DNA from 4 places in the Rossellomorea vietnamensis genome. Region 3 is predicted to be linked to each of the others. Evidence: riboswitches for the same ligand, from Rfam matches in the RefSeq annotation. Region 3 holds a riboswitch; each other region holds the start of a gene.

Region 1 (3,618 bases), 390 kb from region 3:
TTTGAGGGACGGACCTCGAAATCGTTAGCTTTTGCGGCAGTAAACCTTGATATACCAAGGTTTCGTTGCGGATGGAGCTTGTGATTCGAGGTCCGTCCCTTTTTTAATGGGGTGTGGAGCGGGGAGGGACGGACCTCGAATTTGCTCCCCTTTCACATAAATAACGTTGGTATAAAGCGATTCCCTTGAACAATTGAACCTATTTTCGAGGTCCGTCCCTCCCATCCTGTTGCTATTATAACCCCGGTTTCTGTACAATAAGGTGTACATACATATTGGTAGGAGGAATCATGCATGCTTGATATTAATGAGATTAAAGAGATTATTCCCCATCGTTATCCGTTTTTGCTTGTGGATCGGATTTTAGAAGTGGAGGAAGGCAAGAAGGCAATCGGGATCAAGAATGTGACGGCAAATGAGGAGTTTTTCAATGGTCACTTTCCTGATTACCCTGTCATGCCGGGTGTACTGATCGTCGAGGCGCTGGCTCAGGTAGGGGCCGTGGCAATGCTGAAGGTGGAGGATAACCGCGGACGTCTTGCGTTCTTCACAGGCATCGACAAATGCCGTTTCAAGCGTCAGGTGAAGCCTGGTGATCAGCTCCGACTCGAAGTGGAGATGATCCGCTTTAAAGGACCGATCGGTAAAGGAAAAGGTGTTGCAACCGTTGATGGTGAAGTTGCTTGTGAGTTAGAGATGATGTTTGCTCTTGGGGATAAGTAGGAGTAGTCACGTATAGATAGCCGGGTTTGGTGTGATTCATTTCACGTCAAAGCCGGCTTTTTTTATAGTGAAAAAATATTTCCATATGCAAGTTAATTCATTTTCCGGGAAAGCTAACAAAAGACCAACGTAACGGTCTTACATTAACCAACATCGAAAGGAGCCATACATCATGAGCAAAAAGTTACTATCGGTCCTTAGTGGATCAGCACTTGCCGCTTTCCTTCTTGTAGGATGTAACGCCAATCAGGAGCCTCCTCCGGAAGACGAAGCACCAGTGGAAGAAAACGACAACATGGATGAGAATAACGATATGAACGACAATGGGGATTTGAATGAAGAGAACTACCCTGAGTCAGAAGACAAGAACAAGCAAGGCGATAAAGATGCAGCGAAGGATAACAACACCCCTGAAGAAGACGCTGTAGAAGATGATATTGATATGAAGGATAAGGATAATAAGGACGAGTAAGATGTTAAGACAGAGGCGACTAAGGGTTGTCTCTGTTTTTTTATAAAATAGAACATACAGGCTTTCATTTTTTTGGAAATTAGACTATAGTTGACTTATGTAGTTCTTTATATAGAACAATATGTATATATTAATAAGAACGTCGCCGTAATAAAACTAGAGAGGTGGACAAATGTATAAAAAAGTTTGCAATCGATGCACTCGATCTTCGTTTAGCAGCACTGAAATAGGTGATTGGATGTGTCCTTCATGCGGTCATGACTTAACTGAAGCACCACTTTATACGCCCTTCTTAAGGCATGGTGATTTCGTCCCGCTTCGAAAAAAGTTAGAAGCTTATGAAAAGAATATGAATAAGAAATATCTTTAAAATTCGACAAATACTTTTATGTTTTCAAAATATTCATCAATTTATTTAGTAATAATCGGGGATAATGTCGAAAAAAGCATTCACTTGTAGGAAAAAAGTGTAAATTTTTTCTTAGAAAAGACAAAAAATTATGAAAAAAGATGGTACTATTGATATAACGAAAAGGGATGAAGAGTGGGGGCAGAAAAAGGCAAACCCATTGAAAGATGGGGACGCAAAGTCACAGGTCTAAAGTATTAATGGTAAATCACTTTCCGATAAGACTACATATTGAAAAGCTTCATACGTGATTTAAAAATACATATTAATACGACGGCGGCTGGATTGCCTGGAATACGTTTAGTGTATTTTAGGAGGGAAACAATTTGGGGAATAAAGAATTGGACCAAGAATGGGTTGAGCTAGTCAAAGAAGCCTTGGAAGCAGGAATATCTAAGCAACAAATCAGGGAATATTTACAAAAGCAATCCCAGGAAGTAAAGGCCGGATACAAAGTGATCTAATATAAATAAAGTCTTGCGAACCCTTCGCAAGACTTTATTTATTGCCTAATTTCCATTTATTAAATTCAATGAACTCCCGGAACTGTTCCTTGGTGATTCCTGAGTCCATCGCTTCTTCTGCAATTTTCATCCACTCGTGATCAATGTTTTGATCATCGGGTTGATCGTACAATAAAGCATCCATTGGGATACCTAAAGCAGCGGATACTTTCTCCAGAAACTGAATGGAAGGGTTTTGTTGAAGGTTACGTTCAATTGAACTCAAATAGGACTTCGCTACGCCTGCTTTTTCGGCGAGCTCCGTCATGGACATCCTTTTTTCTTGTCTGTATTTCTTCACTCTCTCTCCAATCATCATGGACACCTACCTAAGAACTTCATGTTTGAAGTCACAATATTAAATATTATTATATCATAAATATTTCGACAAGAAATTACATATTTTCGTATAATCAAACGCTCGGCTTTGCCGTTGCCGGAATTCTTGGCTTAGACACCATTTTCTCACGGAACTCACGAATAAGTTCATCCCCGGAATACCCTTTTTGTACGAGGTCATCAAGCAGGATCTCTGCATACTCATTCCGCTGTTTCTTCAGTTTCCCTTCAAACATAATGCTGATATGGTCATCCATTTCCTTGATGCAACGGATGGATGTCATGAAGGCGGCGGGATCATTGGCTGCATGGGAAATCACGACCTGGATTTCCAAATCATTTTTACTTTGCTGAGCCTTTTGGAAAAAGTCGATGTATTCATTCGACATATAGGTTTCGACAAGCCATGTTTTCTGACCGTCTTCTTTGTTGATGATCAGACCGTCCACAAGCTCAAAGTCATGCAGTTCCTCGTCCTCCACTACTTGAAGGGAAATCACTTTAAAGGTTTTCATGAACGAACATCTCCCATTTAAAGGTTTTATCAAATTATATCACAGGGGGGAATTGTTTCCCAAATACATTTAACAATGAAAAAAATGACGAAAGATGCAATTTTGTGTTTTTGAGCATGATTTTGATGAAAAACCGGAAAATCTCCCTAGGCGAATTTCCGAAATTCAAGCCGTTTTTGCCTCGAATTTCGGAAATTCACGATTTTACAAGAATTGCAGTTCGGAGGTAAGATGAGTACACCTTAACAGAAAGGAGGAAATGAACCCAAGTGATCAACCAAGTGACCCTGGTGGGAAGGCTGACAAAAGACCCGGAAGCGAGAAAAACGATGGAAGGAAAATCAGTACTTAGCGTGACGATTGCCGTGAACCGGCCATATAAAAACCAGCAAGGTCAGATCGATGCCGACTTTGTACTCTGTACGATATGGGACCGTGCAGCGGAAAATACTGAGAAATACTGCAGGAAGGGTTCCGTCGTCGGGGTGACGGGACGCATCCAAACGCGATACTTTGAAAATGATCAAGGAAAGCGCACCTATATCACAGAAGTCGTCGCTGAAAACATCCGGTTCCTGGACAGTAAGCAGGCGTCCCCGGTGACACCTGAACCAAGTAAGAAGGAACCAATCGAGTTGCCGTTCTAATATTTTTAAA
Region 2 (3,618 bases), 1.7 Mb from region 3:
TCCCGATTCGATTTTTCGCGGAAAAATAGATGCGGTCCTTCTCTACTCTCGGCACTTCCTCATCAACCAATTCAGCCTTGTTGAATGCATAAATGATGGGAATGTCACCAGTCCCAAGTTCATCAAGGGTTTGATCCGTCACCTTCATCAATTTCTCGTAATGAGGATCTGAATAATCCACCACATGAACGATGAGATCCGCTTCCACCACCTCTTCAAGGGTGGAACGGAATGCCTTGACCAGCTGATGGGGGAGTTTGTTTACGAACCCGACCGTATCTGTCAGAAGAAATTCCTTTTTGTCCGGTAAGGTAATGTTTCTGACCGATGTTTCCAGGGTCGCAAATAACATATCCTTCTCGAATACCTGCTTGTTTTCATTTGGATGAAAGGTTTCGACGAATGCATTCATGGTCGTCGATTTACCCGCATTCGTGTACCCCACCAGGGAAACGACAGGGATTTCACTCTTTTTACGCTGTTTCCGCTGCGTCGTTCTCAAGTCAACCACTGAATCCAGTTCTTTATTCAAGGCTGTGATTTTTTCTTCAATCCGGCGGCGGTCAAGCTCAAGCTTCGTTTCACCGGCTCCACGGTTGGCAAGCCCTGACCCTCCTCCTTGACGGCCAAGCGATTCCCGGCGTCCTACCAGACGGGGCAGCATGTATTGCAGCTGTGCCACCTCGACCTGCAGCTGGGCTTCACGGGTTTTCGCCCGTTCTGCAAAGATATCGAGAATCAGCATCGTTCTGTCCATCACCCGGACATCAAGCTTTTCCTCGAGGACCCGGATCTGAGAAGGCGCAAGTTCATCATTTGTAATCAAGACATCCGCTTCCCATTCTTCAAGGAGCGGCAGCAGTTCATCAATCTTCCCTTTTCCGATATAGTGCACGTGATTCGGCCGGGGCAGGTTTTGAGTCAGTTCCCCCACGACATCGATCTGCCTGGCATCGGCCAACCCTTTCAACTCGAGCATTGAATACTCAAAGTCATTGTTCTTATCCTTCGTATTAACGCCTATGGCGATGGCTTTTAATCTTTCTTCCATTACATAGTCACTTCCTGTTTGTTTATTTTGGTCATGATGGTGCAGAAAAAAACACAGGCCTCCGCCTGTGCTTTTTGTAAATGGATTTGAATATACCAATGGCACGAGAAGAAGACCGCATTTTCCCCTGGCGTGTTTTTATGATTAATGATTAAACACACACTAGCGCCTCTCGGTAAGTATTCAATTCTATTTTTAAGAGAGTGCTATGCGCACTCCCTTCCTTCATTCCACGTTAAATGAAGAATTCCTTTAAAAATAGTCAGACCAATCCCATTTACCCTGCACACAGGCAGAGCCTTTGAACTTATTCAATTAAGCGTTCAAATTGCGGATGCGTAGTCTGATCAAAATCAAAAGGAAAACCTCCATTTCTCATATGTTACCCCCATTCTACCACACCCCGTGATGGATGGGAAGATATGGTTTGAGGGACGGACCTCCAAAACCATTAATTATGGATCCTCCAATGGATATTTTGAGGTCCGTCCCTCACCACGTTACCCCACTAAAGAAAAGAACCCCCAATCCTTCCCCTTTCCCGGTTGATTCACAAACGGAATGAGGTAAAGTTGGAGGTCCGTCCCTCAAGCTTAGAGGATATCTTTGAAGTCCCGTGCCTGCAGGTCGAGTCGTCGGGCTGCACTGCCGATTTCTTTGAAGGCGAGGACGGCCTGTTGGTTGCGGTCCTGGTTATTTGAAATGCCTGATTGTGACCGGACCGTTCCTTCATTGATTTTTTTGATTTCGCCTGTGATTCCTTCCACATGGGCGTTCACTTCCTGAATGGAATCCTGGACCCTTGTGGCAAGCTTTCTCACTTCACCTGCTACCACATTGAATCCTCTCCCATGTTCTCCGGCACGTGCCGCTTCAATGGCGGCATTCAGTGCAAGAAGATTGGTTTGAGTCGCAATCTCCCTGATCGTCTTGACGATATTCCCAATCGAATGTGCCTGCAGAGTAAGAGACTCCAAGGTTTTCATATTTTCATTTGAGTCTTCGACCAGTTTACCGGTGGCCGTAGCCGCTTTTTCACTTCTCTTGATCCCCTGCTCGGCTTTTTCACTTAACTCTTCAGACATCTTCTGTAATTCAGAAGCGACCTTTTCAATCGTTGTTTCCCGTTTCGTAATATCCGTCGCGATCTTCACAACACCTTCAAGCTTTCCTTCTTCGTTATAAACTGGTGTGTATGTAGCCTCCAGCCAAAGAAGTTTCCCAGTCTTCGTGACCCGCAGGATTTTCTCCTGAAAGCTTTTCCCACTCCTTAAATCCCGCCACAATTTTTTATAATCCAGACTTCCGGCAAACTCCGTCGTGCAAAATGTCTGATGGTGCAACCCGATCATTTCTTCTGCATCATATTCCATCGTCTTTGCGAAATTCCCGTTTACCCATAACACATTTCCGTTAGCATCGAATTCAATCATGGCAAGCGATTTTTCAATGGCTCCAAGTAATGCGGACTCCCCAAACACTTGGGTACTATTTCTTGATTTTGTTTTCAGCACTTCGCAACACTTCCTCTTTTTCAACAAAATTAGTAGAGACTAAACAAATATGTACCACAGAGAAATAGGTCGTGTTTAATAGAGGCTCTCCGCTTGGCAGTGTGCTGGCCGGTTGCGCCACTCGCTCCCATTCACAAACAGCGCCCACTTTATCAAGTGAATGATCTATGCTTCCAACTCATATATTTGTAAGACTATCCTACTAGTTAGACCTCTATTTAACAACTATTATCCTCTGAATTTTATAAATTTTCTTCTATTTATATATTTAAACAAAAAAAGACCCCCATTCCACATGCAACCCTTTGGTGCTAAGGTCGCCTTAAGATTGGAGGTCCGTCCCTCAAAACTATTATTCAGTTCCCTTTTTCCACTCTTCTTCTTCGATCAGCATTTTCCCCGGCCATGTGTAAGCCATGATGCCTCCGTCTGCTGTGATGTCTTCACCTGTCACGTAGGAGCTGTCATCCGATGCGAGAAACAGGGCAACCGCAGCCATTTCTTCAGGTCTTCCCAAACGGCCCATCGGGGTGATCCACTTATTGGCTTCCCTGAATTTCTCGCCCATCTTATCCTGTTTGCTCCCGACAAGATCGTCAATCAGAGGTGTCTCGATTGTTCCTGGCGAAAGGGAATTCACACGGATGCCATGTCTCGCATAATCAATAGCCATGGCCTTCGTAAAGTTGATAATGCCTCCCTTAGCAGCATTGTAGCCAGACCGGTCCAAATCTGCGGCTTGCCCGGACATGGACGCTGTATTAATAATGGACCCACCGTTTTCAAGCATAAGCGGGATTAGATATTTGCTGCATAAAAAGGTCCCTCGCAAATCCACTGCGATGATCCGGTCAAATAGTTCGACTGGATATTCATGCACTTTTCCACCCTGTTCATCGACCCCCGCGTTGTTAAAGAGGACATCGATCACACCAAATTTCTTCTTTATCTCTTCAGCAAACGACGTGACACTTTCCTCACTGGATACATCGAGTTGAAATGCCATTGCATTTCCGCCCTCACTTTTGATCTCGTCCACTGTTTTATTCATTT
Region 3 (3,618 bases):
ATCCCCGCAATCTGTTCAATGTAGATCCGATATTCAGAGAACATTTCTCCAAGAAAGCTGGCTGAAGCCCCCATTAGAATGAAAATGAGGGAAAATCCTGCAATGAAACCAAAGGATCGCAGTAAAACCACCGATCGTTCCACCTTCATATGCCCATCCCGTGCCTGTCCACCAGTTAAATGACTGACATAAGCAGGCAGAAGCGGAAATACGCACGGCGAAAAAAAAGATAATGCTCCTGCCGCCAGAGCAAACCATATCGAAACTTCCATCATACTGTTCACTCCTTTACATGAACAGTATGAACAGGAAATGTTAATATTTGATTAAGAAAACCATTTTTATAAAATTTCTATCTTATCCTTTTTTCGCAACAATATAGTAGACGGATTCATGCAGATGCCCAACCGTTGTGATAAATCCTGCTGAATTGAGCTGACGTTCAAGTTCTTCAGATGGAATACGTTCTTCTAAAGGCGGTCCCATTTCCGATTCCACCGCTTCCCAATCGAGAATCAGCCAGTTTCCATCGTCTTTCAGCATATCGTGAAGGTCCTGAAAGACTTTGATCAAGTCCGGTACTTCATGTAAGACGAAGGCAGACACCGCTCTATCCAATGTCCCTTTGTTGAAGCTAAGGTATTCAAGAGACGACTTTACATACACGATATTATCTATATTTTCTTCCTCAGCCCGGTGTTTAAGGTACTCAAGCATCTCCTGCTGCAGATCAACCGCCTGGACCTTCGTCTCCACCTCGTTGGCTATCGGAAGGGTTAGATAACCATTTCCGCAGCCAAGATCAGCAACGATATCATCTTTCCTTAATTGGAGCAGCTTTAATACTTTTTCCACAGGTACAAGCTCTTGTCGTTTTGGGTCAAGCAGCTTTGAAGCTTTGTGATGTTCGAATAAGTGTCCGGTCATGACGTTTCCTCCGTTCGTAATATACCCTATTATGTATTAGTATCTTAAATTTCCATCATTGGGGCAAGTGATTTAATCATAGTGTATCCCTTACCGTCATGATTACAGACCGTGAGAGAGCTCTTTTTCCGGTAAAAAAGGATCCCTCTCTGAAGGATCCTTTCGTATACGACGTGAAAATAATTGCCCCTGTGAAGGAGAATCTAGAACTTAAGCTGCTCTCAACCCTTCCAGGATGAGCATGAAGTATTTGACGGTATCTCCACCGCGTTGATTGATGATGTCAATATCCACCAAAATCCTCTCGACTTCTTCGGCACCTATCCGGTCTATCAACATCTCACTAATATCTTCTGCAGTATAATTTTTTACGTATGTATATCTTAACGCTGTGCGGTTTCTTCGGCAAAAGCTTCGCAGTTGCCTTTTTATATCACTTAATTCCAACTTCATCACCCTTATAGCAGATTCAAATCACACTGAGACGAACATCCAATCAAAAAATGCCCACCAAAAAGGCAGGCTTAAATGAGTACTAGATTTACGTTCGAATTAGTATTCATTGTATCCATTGTTTTCGGTAACCCGGCGATCATTATTTTTAAAAATAGAAGACCCGTGGTTTTGCGTCCTAATTTTTCAATTAGTTTGCCATTTTTCGAAAATTCACATGAGTATACTAGTCATTATACTAGAAAAAAGAAGTGATGAAAACACTATTCCGTAACATTCGCGGTTTTATAAGGATGCAAGAATCGTTCATCTACAATCATTAATAAAGTCCCCGCCTTCATCAAAGCGGGGACTGTTTTATTAAAAGTTAATATATTGACGTGGGTTTACAGCATTAGCATGTGAAGCACTCCATGAACCTCTGTAAAGTTCAAAGTGTAAATGCTGTCCGAAAGAGTAACCTGTGTTACCCATGTAACCGATTTGGTCACCTTTATTTACTGCTTGTCCAGTGCTCACTAATGAAGAAGACATGTGAGCATACACAGTGGTAAACATTTGGCCGTTGATAGAGTGAGTGATGTACACTACGTTACCGTAGCTTGAACTGTAATGGCTCTTGATGACATAACCATCTGCCGCTGCAGAGATTGGAACACTTCCACGTGCCGCAATGTCTGTACCGTAGTGGAAACGTCGCTCACCATTTAAAACATCCCAGCCAAAATTGGTTGTGATTGCTCCACGTGCTGGTGCTGTCCATGCCCCTGCACTTACAGGTGCGCTTGGAGCTGTTTCTGCCGGAGCTGCTGATGCTGATGAAGCTCCGCCGCTGCTGCTTGCTGTCGCCTTTTGTTGTGCTGCTGCACGTTTCGCTGCTTCAGCTTCCGCCTGGCGCTTACGTTCGATTTCACGTTGACGGGCTAACTCTGCCAGACGTGCTTGTTCAGCCTGGATCTCACCTTCAAGCTGGTGTTCCATTTTCGAAAGTTCATCTGACTCTTTCTCAAGATCGGCTTTTTCTACTTTTAATGAAGCCTGCTGAGCTTCAAGCTGCTTGAATAATTCAGCTTTTTTAGCCTTTTGACTATCAAGGTCTTTTTTCAAAGATTCAAGATTTGCTTTGGAAGATTCGAGGTCAGCAAGTTCTTTTTCCACTTCTGCCTGCTTCTTCTCTAATTCCTCTTGATCACGTTTCTGTTCGTCCATGATCTTTTTGTCCGCACTTACAATGGTATTCACTGCTGTGACACGGTTGATGAAGTCTCCGAAGCTTTCCGCTCCAAGTAGTACGTCTAGGTAATTGGCAGAGCCGCCTTTTTCCTGAATGGCACGAGCACGTTCCTTCAGAAGTTCATTACGCTCTTCAATCTTCTTCTTTAACTCTTCAATATCCGCTTTAAGTTTATTGATCTTTGCTGTTGTTTCATCAATTTCTTTTGTTTTTTCGGCAATCTTCGTTTCTGTATCTTTTAATTTCGTACTGATTTCGGCAATCTGTGATTCAAGGTCTTTTTGTTTATTGATCGTTTGGTCGATTTGAGAATTTTTTTCACTAATTTTGCCATTGATCTCTTCTTTTTTAGATGAAACGTCGTCCTGCTGTTTCTTCAAGTCCTCCACGGAGGAGTTAGCGCTAGCAGTGGTTGCTAACGTTGGTAGACTTCCGATTGTTAATGCTGCTGCAATAGATAATGATATGAAATACTTCTTGTTCAAGCGGCATGCTCCTTTCAGCTTCTATCAACCTATCAAATTTTACACTTTTAAGAATTTACGCACAGACATAAAGCTTCCCCAAGCCCCGATCAGGCAACCCATTAATAAAATTAATCCGTTTACTTGATAGATAAAGGGGGTAAAATCTAATATCTGAATAAAATTGTTTTGTAGTTTTGGTTTAATAAATCCATAGGCATAGTAGTAACCTGTTGAGACAAGAGCGATCGGGATAATAGAACCTAAAATTCCAAGCCATAAGCCTTCTAATATGAATGGCCAGCGTACAAACCAGTTGGTTGCACCCACGAGTTTCATTATCTCGATTTCCCTTCTTCTAGCGACAATGGTAATTTTGATTGTATTTGAAATGAGGAACATCGCCGTGAACAACAGACCGATGATCAACACAAGTCCAACATTCCGACTCATTTCCAGTACATTGAATAATTTTTCAATCTTCGCCTCACCGTAAAGGGCTTCATTGACACCATCAAACTTGCTGATTTGACCTGCGAT
Region 4 (3,618 bases), 830 kb from region 3:
GGACTAGGATCGTTAAGACAACGGCTTCGAACACCAATCTTTCAAAGATCGAGTGATCCCACCCCAACACAGGCAGCCCCCAAAGGACCGGTCTTAATAAGAGATAAGCGATAAGACTTAAAGGAAGAAAGTGAATCGAATCCACCATCCGGTCGAGCCAGTTCTTCCTGCTTTCTTTTAAGTGAAAATGATAGGCAATACCAAGATAGAAGCCCCCGATCACCCGCAGGGAAGCAACAATCAAAGCAAACAACAGGGTATACTTGGCCCCTACAATAAGTTGATCGAGAATACTGTAACCGAAGAAATCGGATCCCAGAATCATGTCCCCAAATGGTTTATGGGGAGGGGCACTGATGATCCGCCCCTCGTCATTCTTCATAAATTGAATTTGTTTGATGGGCTCTTCTTTCAATGTCGAATAGAGAAAGCTGGCGGCAATCAAACCAAATAACACCATGAATCCGGTGGCGAACTTGCCATTATGCATATGCTGCCACCACAGCCTGCGAAGGGTTGAAAGAAAGCCCCATATCTTCCATTCCGTCCATTTTGTTTTATCCCGCTTATATTTCGTGTGATCTTCACTGCTTTCGTGATTGATCCACAGATAGACACCCTGGTACACGATGAAAAAAGGTGTGTAGATCATAATCAATGAGATCGCAATCACCATCGGCCTGAAATCCTGTATGATATAATAGGTGATTCCTCTCATGTTAAAAATGGTTTCAATGATGAATAAACTCGAAAGCATCCCCCAAATGATCAGCTTTCCATGATAGAAAAGACTTGGTGAGATATTTTTCAAAACATGTGAAAAGAGGATCCGCCCTTTCGACATCCCTTTACTTTGGGCAAATTCGATGTGAGGCTTCAATAACTCTTCTTCCATAATGAAAATGAGGATCCGGAAGAAAGAGATCATCGGTATGATCGACAGCGTGATCATCGGGGCAAGAAAGATCTTCTCCTCCCCGAACTCAGTAAAATTCATCAGTTCCACACCGAAATATTTAAATACATAGACAATCATCAGTTGGAGCATGAACGCGAACATTAAATCAGGCACCGTCTCCAGGAGATTCAATACCTTCTTAAGGGCCGAGGTGATCGGTCGGGGTAAAAAAACGGTGAAGACGGTAAGAATAAAGGCAATACCAAGCCCTATACCCAAGGCACCTCCGATAATTTGCAGTGAATACAAGTATGGTCCCCAAAGCATATCGAGGAAATCGACGGTAATTCCTTTATATGAGTAACTCCAATTGGCCCCATCCATGAAAACAAAGATGAACTTGATGAACTCCTCCAAGTAGCCAACAACATTATATAGCCCTCTTTCCTTGAACACTTCCGGAGCAATACTCACGGCCAGGATCCCAATTAGACCGAGAATATAATAAAAAATGAACCTGATCGGAAACTTGAGATATTTCATACATTGAATCCCCTTTTATTCTCTTTTTCCTCAGTTTAATAGAAATGTTAAAATTTTTCAATTTTATTTCAAATCTGACAATTTAATAACAAAAAGAGTGACTCTTTAAGTCAGAGTCACTCTTCCGGTCTACGCCAGCAACCGGCTCGGCTTTCCCAAATAAAAGCCCTGTCCGATGGTTATCCCGATTTCCCTTGCCACCTGCATATCCTGTTTTGTTTCGATCCCCTCTAAGACAATCAACGTATCATTTCCGTAGAATTGGCTAAAAAAAGAGAGGAATCGCTGTTTCTTTTCATCCTGTGCCAGGTTCATGGCAAAATAACGGTCAAGCTTGATGATTTCCGGTTCATATTCAATGGATTTCTTGATGGAAGACGTCCCCTGCCCGAAATCATCAATCGCATACCACACACCATATTGCTTCAGTTCCTTCAAAGACTCTTTCAACAACGGATTCTGCCAAAGCTCTTCCGCACTGGACTCATTAATTTCAAGCACAAGACGTCCCTTCATGTCAGAATGGCGGTCCATAAGATCGGAAAAATAAGTGTGAAAGCTCGGGTGCAAGATCGTGGTGATATAAATATTGAGAAACAGTTTACAGTCCCCGATCCCGTTTTCCGAAAAACTTTCAAGGGCTTTTGAGATGGACAGCGTATCCAGTTTGTACAAGATATTCGCCTTCATAGCCGATTGAAATACACTTTCGGGATTTTCATTATACTTATTTCGCAATAGACCCTCATAAGCATAGAGGGTTCGATGTTCACCCATATCATATAATGGCTGAAAATCATGGTAGATAAAGTCGTCTTGGAAAATAGTAAAGATGTTCATAGGACCCCTATACTCTCTCTTTAGTTTTGGTCTTACCCACAAAAAAACCACACAAAAACGCATTATCCGCGTTCGCATGTGGTCGGTTGCGCTACTGGCTCCCCTAAATGTAAGCGCCCATCTATCATTTAGGTTCAAAGCCCCCAGTCGAATGGTCAGCATATAAAGATATTTGTCTTATAAGAAAAATATACCACATAACTAGTACTTATGGGGTGTATTTTCTATAAATTATTAGAAAATTCATAAAGAGGGCCTATCTTGAAACATATGGATTGCCACTAACCCAGAACCGCCATGGATAATCCCTGGCTTCCCCCGTGTTATCAATCCCAATACGTTTCCCCGCGGAAATGTTTTCAGGTTGATACCCCTCTGTAATCATGAGCGGCGGTTGTAAGTAACTCCCCCCATAATCCTCCATGGTAATGCCTAAAGCCTTCGTCAACTTTCCCGGCCCATTGGTCCAATTCTTCTTCACATGACCGGGGCGCCTCGCTTCCATGAGCTCCTGTCCATGGAGAGGCTCTACCGCTCTGATGAGGATCGCTTCAGGCTTCTCCCTTTCTCCGCTCACTACGTTGACGAGGCAGTGAGTATGCATAACGTATGTATATATGCGGCCAGCTTCATGGAACATCACTTCCGTCCGCTTTGTGCGCCTGTTTCCATAACTGTGTGCGGCCCTGTCGATCGGCCCCATATATGCTTCTGTTTCCACAATATAACCTGAAGCGATTCCTTCCTCCGTTTCTTTCACTAATACACACCCCAACAGTGCTTTCGCAAGCTCCAGGGTCGGCTGCTCGTAAAAGGTTGGGGGCATAGGTGTTCCTTCCATGATTTCACTTCCTTATCTGCATTGTCTAATCTATTTGTACCCTACCTTTGCCTATTTAAATCAAGCGACGATCGTAGTAGATTCCACGCTTCGATATTTTAATTCCGGCTCCCCTACGCCTCTGGTCCCATTCAAAAATAATCCTATGGCTCATTGTCGTAGTCTCTCCACTGCTTTAAAATAAATGTATCAATTGGAAAATCAAACCAAAGTGAGGGATTGGAATGAAAAACGCATTTGCCGTCATGATTGCACTGCTTGCATTGGGGACGCTCTATGTCATCCTAAATGACAATACATCATTGTTTGCAAAAGAAAGTCAGTCAGGGGATCGGATTGAAGTGACGAATAATATCAAACATATCGATCTTGACCTGGAAAATAGCGACACAGAAGTCATACCGACTGACAAGAATGAAGTACAGGTCGATATAGAGGGAAAAGGGACGATGACATTAAAAGGGAATGGAGATACGATTGACGTTGTGGTCAAGCA

The links. Region 3 has a riboswitch for cyclic di-GMP ahead of N5C46_RS17555 (hypothetical protein). Riboswitches for the same ligand answer to the same signal wherever they lie in the genome.
Region 1: it holds a riboswitch for cyclic di-GMP, as region 3 does, so the genes downstream of both, N5C46_RS15820 (anti-repressor SinI family protein) here and N5C46_RS17555 (hypothetical protein) in region 3, are expected to answer to the same signal.
Region 2: it holds a riboswitch for cyclic di-GMP, as region 3 does, so the genes downstream of both, N5C46_RS23220 (methyl-accepting chemotaxis protein) here and N5C46_RS17555 (hypothetical protein) in region 3, are expected to answer to the same signal.
Region 4: it holds a riboswitch for cyclic di-GMP, as region 3 does, so the genes downstream of both, N5C46_RS13445 (EAL domain-containing protein) here and N5C46_RS17555 (hypothetical protein) in region 3, are expected to answer to the same signal.

Annotation. Positions count from the first base shown of each region.
Region 1 covers NZ_CP104558.1:3,050,309-3,053,926, forward strand. The annotation lists gene fabZ (3-hydroxyacyl-ACP dehydratase FabZ) at 295-723, shown strand; gene N5C46_RS15815 (hypothetical protein) at 896-1,195, shown strand; cyclic di-GMP riboswitch class I at 1,745-1,897, shown strand; gene N5C46_RS15820 (anti-repressor SinI family protein) at 1,931-2,068, shown strand; gene N5C46_RS15825 (helix-turn-helix domain-containing protein) at 2,103-2,423, opposite strand; gene N5C46_RS15830 (YwpF-like family protein) at 2,521-2,961, opposite strand; gene N5C46_RS15835 (single-stranded DNA-binding protein) at 3,231-3,608, shown strand.
Region 2 covers NZ_CP104558.1:1,708,627-1,712,244, forward strand. The annotation lists gene hflX (GTPase HflX) at 1-1,051, opposite strand, end outside; gene N5C46_RS23220 (methyl-accepting chemotaxis protein) at 1,645-2,565, opposite strand; cyclic di-GMP riboswitch class II at 2,663-2,749, opposite strand; gene N5C46_RS08805 (SDR family oxidoreductase) at 2,918-3,618, opposite strand, start outside.
Region 3 covers NZ_CP104558.1:3,441,905-3,445,522, reverse strand. The annotation lists gene N5C46_RS17565 (cytochrome c biogenesis CcdA family protein) at 1-275, opposite strand, end outside; gene N5C46_RS17560 (class I SAM-dependent methyltransferase) at 358-927, opposite strand; gene N5C46_RS17555 (hypothetical protein) at 1,138-1,374, opposite strand; cyclic di-GMP riboswitch class I at 1,504-1,590, opposite strand; gene N5C46_RS17550 (murein hydrolase activator EnvC family protein) at 1,741-3,099, opposite strand; gene ftsX (permease-like cell division protein FtsX) at 3,139-3,618, opposite strand, start outside.
Region 4 covers NZ_CP104558.1:2,614,890-2,618,507, forward strand. The annotation lists gene N5C46_RS13440 (ABC transporter permease subunit) at 1-1,441, opposite strand, end outside; gene N5C46_RS13445 (EAL domain-containing protein) at 1,571-2,281, opposite strand; cyclic di-GMP riboswitch class II at 2,353-2,433, opposite strand; gene N5C46_RS13450 (DNA-3-methyladenine glycosylase) at 2,538-3,122, opposite strand; gene N5C46_RS13455 (LiaG family protein) at 3,347-3,618, shown strand, end outside.